Regions from separate parts of the Picosynechococcus sp. PCC 7003 genome, predicted to be linked through region 2. Evidence: predicted binding sites of a transcription regulator. Region 2 holds the regulator's gene; each other region holds the start of a gene.
The links. Region 2 encodes NtcA, which controls nitrogen genes in cyanobacteria. Its sites were predicted from a motif close to TTTGTANCNNNNGNTACAAA; they were not measured.

Region 1: AWQ21_RS08800 (DUF3155 domain-containing protein) is a predicted target of NtcA. The motif match lies at 1,884-1,903, and genes of this name have one in related genera.
Region 3: rpe (ribulose-phosphate 3-epimerase) is a predicted target of NtcA. The motif match lies at 1,278-1,297, and genes of this name have one in related genera.

What each region holds. Positions count from the first base shown of each region.
Region 1 is NZ_CP016474.1:1,850,064-1,853,189, reverse strand. It holds gene AWQ21_RS08810 (HAD family hydrolase) at 1-229, opposite strand, end outside; gene AWQ21_RS08805 (sensor histidine kinase KdpD) at 342-1,658, opposite strand; gene AWQ21_RS08800 (DUF3155 domain-containing protein) at 1,938-2,267, shown strand; gene AWQ21_RS08795 (cofactor assembly of complex C subunit B) at 2,437-3,030, opposite strand; gene AWQ21_RS08790 (response regulator transcription factor) at 3,061-3,126, shown strand, end outside.
Region 2 is NZ_CP016474.1:1,730,443-1,733,568, forward strand. It holds gene AWQ21_RS08200 (DUF3084 domain-containing protein) at 1-859, opposite strand, end outside; gene ntcA (global nitrogen regulator NtcA) at 912-1,643, opposite strand; gene fabI (enoyl-ACP reductase FabI) at 1,924-2,700, shown strand; gene rsmH (16S rRNA (cytosine(1402)-N(4))-methyltransferase RsmH) at 2,777-3,126, shown strand, end outside.
Region 3 is NZ_CP016474.1:349,551-352,676, reverse strand. It holds gene AWQ21_RS01660 (RNA-guided endonuclease TnpB family protein) at 1-1,215, shown strand, start outside; gene rpe (ribulose-phosphate 3-epimerase) at 1,337-2,026, shown strand; gene AWQ21_RS01650 (hypothetical protein) at 2,187-3,126, shown strand, end outside.

The DNA.
Region 1 (3,126 bases), 120 kb from region 2:
CAGTCAAGTCGCTCACCGTTGGCATTTGCGGCTGCCAAGATTCAATGTAAAAACGAATTCTTTCTTTACCCCCCGTCACCTTCAGGAGCTGGCCATAGAGATCCACTGACCAATCCCAGGACAAACCGACATCGGCAAAGGCACGGTTAAAGGCAACGCGATGGGCATCCTTTTCTGTATTAGCCAGGGTGCCATCCACATCAAAAATCAGGGCTTCTAGTTGTCCCATGTAAAACCTCAACTATTTTTATCGTCCCACTGTACTGGGAAATTATCTGCAATACTAAAAAGTTGCTTGATGCAAAAACAGCATTCTAAATGTCAAAAATCAAATAATTAAATCAATCGCTTGGAGAAAACTCGGCCGAGATGACTTGATTGGGGTTGGCGGCAACTTTGAGCCACAGCATAAAGGTGCTACCGGGGAGAGTTTCGGTATGGGGTAAACCGATGGTTGGACTATACACTTCAATGTCCCCGGCCATTTTACCCACAAGATCAGCGGCGATCGCCAACCCAAGTCCGGTACCTTCAATGGCACTTTCAGCCTGCACACCCCGATAATGCCGTTCAAAAACGTGGGGTAAATCTGCCGGAGGAATGCCGTAGCCCGTATCGTGGACGGCAATGGTGAGTTCCTGAGTCTGGGCTTCAACCTGTAAGAGCACTTGCCCCCCGGACGGTGTATATTTCAGAGCATTTTCTAAGAGATTATTCAAAACTTCCATCAGGGCGGTGTGATTCCCCAAAATCCAGGGAGACGGTTCTGGCAGCGCGTAATTTAAAGTGATTCCCCGCTCGGCGGCGATCGCCCCCAGGGAAGCCACAAGGGGAAGCACCACTTCTGCCACGGGTAGCGGTTCTACGGCAAGGGAGCGGTCTGGGGCCAGACTCGGCCCACCATTGGGAGGTAACGCTAAACTTGGCCCCCCTTCTAACTGGGGAATTTGAGCCGTTAAGAGATCCACCTCTTCGCTAAATTGGGTGAGTAATCCCTTCAGGCGATCGCTTTCCCGGACAATTCCCTCAGCGACTGTGTAATTTTTTTCCGTCGGCAGCAACCGTTTCAACAGCAACTTACCGAAGGTACTAATCGCCATCGTTGGATTACGGAGCTGATGCAGCAGATCATGGAAATGCTCTTGCTCTAGGGCCTGTAGATGTTGCTGTTGGGTGAGCCGTTCCGTTGCCCAACTCTTTTGTTGATCCAATACACAAGCCAGCACTAAACCTTCGGCAATCAATTCAATCTGGGCCACCTCCGGCGATCGCCAACCTCGGTCTCGTCGTCCCGTCGCCAAAATCCCCAAAATCAAATCACCATGCCACAGGGGAAATGCCCTCGTTGGTTCCCCCAATAGATCTATCAGATCTTCCGGTAAAGCCCCCGTCTCCTCGCCCATCGAAACATCAAGCCATTCCCCTTGATCCGGATCCATCGTTACCATGTCCGTTGCCCCCTGCCTCCCCGCAGCCAGTAAACGATCAGGAAAAGCACTAATCGGTTGGAGGGTAATTTCTTGATTCTCTTGATCTGGCTGGGCCAAATAAACAATCCCCCACTCAGCCCCAATCCCTTGGGCTAACAATTGCAACTGTCCTTGGCACAGGGACAAATACTCGGGGCTAACTGGCAATAGTTGCGGTAATGTCGTCATGAATTTCATCCTCCCAAGCCGCAATCCCTAGGGGACGTTTCCCAGGAAACCTTGATAAATCAGGGGTTTTGACAAAAAACTTAATCCTTTTTTCACTTTTGGATTGATCGCCCACCTTCATTGGATTGTAGTAGATTTCCTAATACAAAAAATCCAACCCATAGCGAAAAACAGTCAATTTTCACTTGATTTTTTTCAATGGAGCCGATATACTTTGCTCGACATTCTGTAACTCCTGTTACAGCTGTTCTAAAAAAGTAAAGAAGAGGAGGTACTGGGTTGGCAAGAAAGCGTAAACGCAAGAGTCGGCGTCGGCAAGAAGGAAGAAAAATTTTAGAGATTGTCCCACAATATAATATCGAAAGCGGTGATGACAAACCTGTGACTGCAGCCCGCAAGCACATTGCTGCGAATGGGATTATGCCCCCAGCAGTCGTTGTAGTTAAGCGTAATGAGCATACCACTGATCGGTACTTTTGGGCAGAAAAAGGATTGTTTGGTGCCCAATATGTAGAGGAGAATCACTTTTTATTCCCCAGTCTACGGGTGCTTTGTAACAACGCCGATGAGGAAGCATCTGAAAAAGCGACTGTTTCTAGCAAAGCTTAAAGTTCCTTCAAAAAATATATCACTTAACCCAACGTTTAGTGATCTCTAAATCCCCTTCTATCAATTTCAGTAATCCCTAGTCCCACCCATTTTAGGGTCGGGGCTATTTTTGTTGCGTTGTTCCCATAGTATTGATGGCTAATTCTAGGGTTTGTTGGGGAGGCATCTCCTAGGCTTCGTGGAGTTGGTAGGGCATGACCTGGCGCAGTTGGATCAATTCATCACGGTGGGCTGTCACTGTGATCAATCGGGTGGGGGTCTCAGTAATCGGTGTTTGTGTGGTGATCTGTAAAATGACTTTTTCTATCTTCCCGGCCTTGCGCCAGTAAAATAGACCCGCCAAGGGAGCCAGGAGACAAATACCAAGGAAAGCAAAGCCAATATTGGGATAGAGGAGTGCTAGGACTAGGGCGATACAAACTAAGCCAAGGGCCGCTAATAGACTTAAGAAAACAGCGATAAAGCCACTGGGAGGGACAAAGCCTTCATAGGTGACAATGTTGTTCACGCCATCAACTGTGGTAATCCGATAGGCTCGCTGTTCGAAATAGGTTTGGAGGCGCTCAAAGATGGATTCTTCAGGTTCTTTTGCCAATAGCTCTACTTGTTCGGTGCGATCTTTGATGGAAGCGCGGATGAAGAAAAACAGACCCACCATCAAGAGCAATGTGAGGAGGAGGGTCGAGGTGATTACGGATTGTTCTAGCACGGTTTTTACGAGGGGGGCTTGAAGATTCACTGCATATAAATGTATATCGATCATGCTATATTTTGGGAAGTCTCCGGGAAAACCATGAAAAAAATTCGGGTTGTTCTAATTGAAGATCATGATTTAACGCGGATCGGGCTACGAACTTCT
Region 2 (3,126 bases):
CATTACGATTCGCTTCCCGGAGCAGCTGATCAACGGCCTGGGTCGCTGCTTTGGGATCGATAATCCGCACCACGCCAAAGGCTAAGACCTGCCCCGTGGTGAGGGCCACATTCCCGCTGCGGAAATTGATGTAGTTGGCTTCGAGGATATCAATTTGCTCTTCTAGGGAGCCAATTTGATTTTCTAGGCCCGTGAGCACTTGATCCTTTTGGGCGATCGCCTGGTCGAGTTCGGCAATGCGACCATCGCGCTGGTTGATCTCGGCTTGGAGTTCACTTTGTTGGGCTTCTAAGGCTTCAATCTGCTGGGAGCGCTCCTCAATAATGGTGTTTTGTTGATTCAGTTGGGCGCGGAGGGTTTCGCTTTGGGCCTGGAGGCGATCGCGCTGTTGTCGCAGGGTCGTTTGTTCTGTGGTGAGCGCATTAATATCGGCCTGGAGGACACTGGCCTGTTCCCGAAAGCCTTCTAGTTGGGTTTGGGCTGTTTCAAATTTTGCTTCAATCTCCTGTAAATCTTGTTCTGCCTCTAGGCGATCGTCCCTGGCAGCTTGCAATTCCTTTTCAATCTTTTCCTTTTCTGCCGTCACATCCATCAACTCTTGTCGCCGCTGGGCGAGGATTTCATCCAACTGAAAAACCCCCTGGCGCAAAGACTTACTCAACCCGAACAATAAGCCCAAGGTGCTGGCGGCGATCACTGTCCCCGTCATGACCGTGACGACCACCGCCGTTTGTTTTGGCCGTAGATTAAATAACGTCAGCCGCGCTTTGCCGACCTTACTACCCAGGCGATCGCCCAGTGCTGCCAGGATGCCCCCCAAGATTAAAACCGAAAAAATTAGTACAAAAGCACTGGTCATTTAACAAAAAGGTGACATCCGAACACACAAGTATGACTTTTCTACTTTAGCGTTAAGCGAACTGTTGACTCAGGTTTACGGGGTCATGGACGGTAATTTTTTTCTTATAAATCGAAATCATGTCCTGTTCTCGAAGTTCCCCCAGGAGGCGCGTCACTGTCACCCGCGTTGAGCCAATTGCTTCGGCGATCGCCTGGTGGGATAGCTTGAGATCGATACGAATCCCTTCATCGGTCGGCACCCCGAAATCTCGACAGAGAATCAACAGGAAACTCACGAGGCGCGAGCCCATGTCCCGGTGAGCTAGAGTTTCGATCATCATCTCCGTTTGCAAAATGCGCGACGACAACCCCTTTAGCATTAACATCGCCAGTTCTGGGTGTTCATTAAGAGCCTTTTGCACCTGCTCAATGGGAGCCGACAACAACTCCACTGGCGTAAAAGCCACCGCATGGTAAAAGCGATCCGATTTTTGTCCCGTGAGTAGCGATAAAACCCCAAAGACACTGTTCTCTCGGAGGAGGGCCACCGTAATTTCTTCCCCCGCTTCGTAGACCCGGGACAAACGGACAGCCCCTTTCAGGAGGAAATAAACCCGTTCCGCTGGATCCCCCGGAAAAAAGATCGTCTTGCCCCGGTCATAGTTCTCCACGACGGGTGGGAAGGGGCCACTGTGAAACTGACGAAACGCCGTCGCAAGGTCTGTAATTTGAGTCGCAGGTAATTCAGGCACTGGATTGGCAGAAGAAAAAGGAGGTTGGTTGAAGTCAGGGTTGTACATCATAGATTCTGTTGGGCAACAGTTCCCCACCGTGATGGGTGAAACATTAGCGCTCAGTGTGCAGAGACCATGAGCATTCCCCTTAAACTAAATCTTACTCTGGTATAGTATTTTGTACTTTTTGCTTCAAAATAATTATGGATTTCTGGGTTAGTTCCCAGGCATTTTGCAGAATTTCCCCTGATTTGCCCTAAAGTAGCCGTTTGCATCGAGGTCACCAGAGCGCGAAGATAATATACGCTGGCTTCTTGGCTTTAATTTTTTATACTTTTTGAGAACCCATATGCTTGATTTAACTGGAAAAAATGCCCTAGTCACTGGGATTGCAAATAACAAATCCATTGCCTGGGGGATCGCCCAACAATTACATGCCGCCGGGGCGAATATTGGGGTCACTTATCTCCCCGATGACAAAGGACGGTTTGAGAAAAAAGTAGGTGAGCTTGTTGCGCCCCTCAACCCTTCTCTTTTCCTCCCCTGTAATGTGCAAGATGATGCCCAGGTGGATCAAGTGTTTGAGTCTGTCAAAAAAGAGTGGGGCAAGTTAGATATTTTGATCCACTGTCTTGCCTTTGCGAATCGCGAAGATTTGACGGGTGATTTTAGTGATACTTCGCGGGATGGTTTTAATACGGCCCTCGACATTAGTGCCTATTCTTTAACGCGTCTCGCCCGGGGTGCCAAAACAGTGATGACAGAAGGGGGCGCGATTGTAACCCTAACTTACCTGGGTGGGGTGAAGGTTATCCCCAATTACAATGTGATGGGTGTGGCAAAGTCGGCTCTCGAAATGAGTGTGCGTTACTTGGCGGCGGACCTCGGCCCCAGTAATATTCGCGTGAATGCAATTTCGGCCGGCCCGATCCGGACTTTGGCGTCTTCAGCGGTGGGTGGCATCCTCGATATGATTCACCATGTGGAAGCAACGGCTCCTTTGCGCCGAACCGTAACCCAAAAGGAAGTGGGTAATGCGGCGGCGTTCCTCTGTAGTGATCTTTCGAGTGGGGTCACAGGTCAAGTGCTCTATGTGGATTCTGGCTACGAAATCATGGGGATGTAATGTCCTAGTTTAGGGTTTTGCGTTCTTGGGCTCCCCCTCAGTGATAGGGGGATTTTGTTTTTTATTGGATGGATTCATGGCGGAAGCGTTTAAGCATATTTCGGTGTTGAGAGAAGAGTTGGTGGCGGGCTTGGGAGTAAAACCGGGGGGCCATTACCTGGATGTGACCCTGGGCGGCGGCGGCCATACAGCATTGATTTTGCAGCAGTATCCCGATGTGCGCGTTACGGGAGTGGATCGGGATGGTCAGGCGATCGCCGCTGCGTCAGAACGATTAAAAGAATTTGGCGATCGCTTTCGGGCGGTGCGGTCAAATTTTGGCGAATATAATCCCCAAGGAGAAAAATTTGATGGGATTATCGCGGATCTTGGGGTGAGTTCCGTACAGTTTGATCAAGGCGATCGCGGCTTTAGTTTTCGAATGGA
Region 3 (3,126 bases), 1.4 Mb from region 2:
CCAAGTCGCCAACAGCAAAAAAAGCTGCACTATTGGCGGCGTTTACATTGCAGTTTGTATAACGCAGCGATTGCTAACCGTAAAACCCAGTACCAAAAGTTCAACCATGCAGTCGATTACTTTGAGCAGCAAAATAGTCTGCCAGGGTTCAAGCAAGTATGGCCAGAATTTAAGGAACTGGGTTCCCATGCCCTACAGGCAACGTTAAAGCGAGTGGACTTTGCCTTCAACCGATTTTTTAAGGGATTGGGGGGATATCCAAAGTTCAAGGCATCTCGACGCTATGGAGGGTGGACATATCCCTGCGGGGCAGGTTGGCAGGTAGAAACAGACGGTCAGCATGGCTTTCTCAAGTTGAGCCACTTAGGCAGAATGCAAATGAGAGGGAAAGCTCGCACCTGGGGAAAACCAACAACTTGCACAATTTTCTTCCGCCAGGGCAAGTGGTATGCCTCAATCACCGTCAAATGTGAACCCAAGCGGGAAACCGAGGGTGGGTCTGTGGGGATTGATTTAGGTTGCAAGGAAGCGATTACCCTTTCTACAGGGGAGCAACTATCAAAGCCTGGCTTTATCAAAGTCGGTGAGGTTGCTGTAAGGCAAGCATCCAAGCAACTCAGACGAAAGCGTGCACCAAACCGAAATAAGCGAGTTAAAGCATCGCGGCGGTGGCAAAAAGCGAGACGGCAGGTATCAATGCGGCAACGCAAAATTACCCGTCAGCGCGAAGATTGGCTGCATCAAATCACAAGCAACATAGTCAGCGGTAATAGCCTAGTTGCAGGTGAGCAGTTAAACGTCAAAAACATGACCCGCAAAGCCAAAAAAGGCAGCAAACGGAAAGCTCAAAAAACAGGGCTTAACCGCTCCATTCTCTCGGTTGGCTTCGGCATGATTGGTTCAATGCTGGAATACAAGCTGGCAGAGGCAGGAGGATTTTATGTGGAGTCCCCGACAAGGACGCTTAAGCCCTCTCAGCGTTGCGCTAAATGTTGGGAGCTAACGCCAAAGACATTGGCAGACAGGGTACATATTTGCTCAAACCCAAACTGTGGCCACAGGGAGGATAGAGATATCAATGCAGCTCAGGTTAATTTAGCCTGGGCAAGGGGTCAAGAACTGGCCTCTTCAGTCGCGGAGCCGCCAAGCTCTACCGATTGCGGAAGCATGAGGCAACTTGGGGCGATGAAACGACGGAAACTCCATGCCTCTTAGGCTGGAGTAGTTCATACAATGGCCCCACCAAGGTCAGGCCACAAAAAATATTGATACAAACTTTTGTTAATATTGATACCAACTTAGAATTCTTGAGATAAATAAGAGGAATCCACCCACCATGACCGACAAGAAAATTGTAGTTTCCCCGTCCATTCTTTCCGCGGACTTTAGCCGCCTTGGTGAAGAAATTAAAGCAGTCGATGAAGCTGGCGCTGATTGGATTCACGTCGATGTCATGGATGGTCGTTTTGTCCCGAATATCACCATTGGGCCGTTAATTGTTGAGGCTATTCGTCCCTACACCAAAAAGCCTTTGGATGTGCATTTGATGATTGTTGAGCCAGAAAAATACGTGGCAAATTTTGCCAAAGCTGGTGCTGACATTATTTCTGTCCATGCAGAACACAATGCGTCTCCCCACCTCCACCGCACCCTCTGCCAAATTCGCGAGCTGGGTAAAAAATCTGGGGTTGTACTGAATCCTTCTACACCCCTCAACATCATTGAGCACGTCCTTGATGTCTGTGACCTGATTTTGATCATGAGTGTGAACCCTGGGTTCGGTGGCCAAAGCTTCATTCCTTCAATGGTTAGCAAGATCGAAAAATTGCGGGCAATGTGTGATGAGCGCGGCCTCGATCCTTGGATTGAAGTCGATGGTGGCATCAAGCCTGCGAATGCGTGGCAAGTCATTGATGCGGGAGCCAATGCGATTGTTGCGGGTTCTGCGGTTTTCAAGGCACCTAGTTATGCTGAGGCGATCGAAGGGATTCGTAACAGCAAGAAGCCAAAAGCAGTTGCGGCCTAGGACATCCCCCTAAATCCCCCTTCAAAGGGGGACTTCAGACTGAAGTTTCAAATCATTGCATCATCAACAAATAGGGAAAGACGAGACTGCCTTTCCCTATTTTTGTGGTGAGGGGAGTCTGGTGGCATAATCGAAGTGATCTCCTGAGATAAGTGATGCTGTGAAAGAGTCGGATTTGCGTCAGTTGGCGGAACAGGGAAATCCCCAGGCGATCGCCCAAGTGTTAAGGCAAGCATTTCAACCCCACCAGATCCGGGTGATGCTCAAGCGGGTGGCTGATAAACACCTTAAAATTCAACTCGAAGGCTTTACAACCCCTGACCAGGCGATCGCCAAACAAATCCTCGCCCCTTGGCAAAAAATTTGGGAACGCACGATCACGGAAACCTTTACCGTTGAAGGCCTTCGTTTTGGGGAAGTCACCCCCGACTGGGAATGGACAATCGTTGCGGGCTTACTCTCCCCAGCCGAACGGGAACCCTCTCCGGAAGCACTCAGCGCCCAAGAACCGCCCCAAAAGACTGCCCTCAAAAACGATGCGCTCACCTTGAAACTCCGGCAACTGCTAGCGGCTTACCTGTGGAGTATCAAAGTTACGCCCTCCGCTGGGGCCTTGGTGATCAAGTTAACGGTGATTGACCAACGCGATCGCCAAGACTATTGCCAGATTATCCAGGAGGCTTTACAGCATTTTTCCCTGGATGACGTCGAAAAAGTTTACCTCAATGTCTACCATCGCCAGCAACAGAAATATCTCCTCAAAACCTGTTTTCCCCTCCATGGTGCCTTGCCGTCTCAAATCTCTTATCAGCGCCCTCGGTCACGGCCACTGCCTCCGGATACGCCCCAGGCACTCCTCATTGGTGGCGGCTTGGGCCTAATTCTCTTTTTGCTGCCCCCCAGTCGCTTTATTCTGAATACCTTTCTCACCCTCGTCCACGAAATTGGCCATGCGATCGCCTATTGGCTGTTTGGCTATCCCGCTGTGCCGAGTTTTGATTTTATCTTTGGGGGCGGCATTACCCTCGCCCTCGGCCGCGCCAGCATTATTTTGTGGCTGCTCTACGGGGCGATCGCCTATCTCGCTTGGCAATACCGTC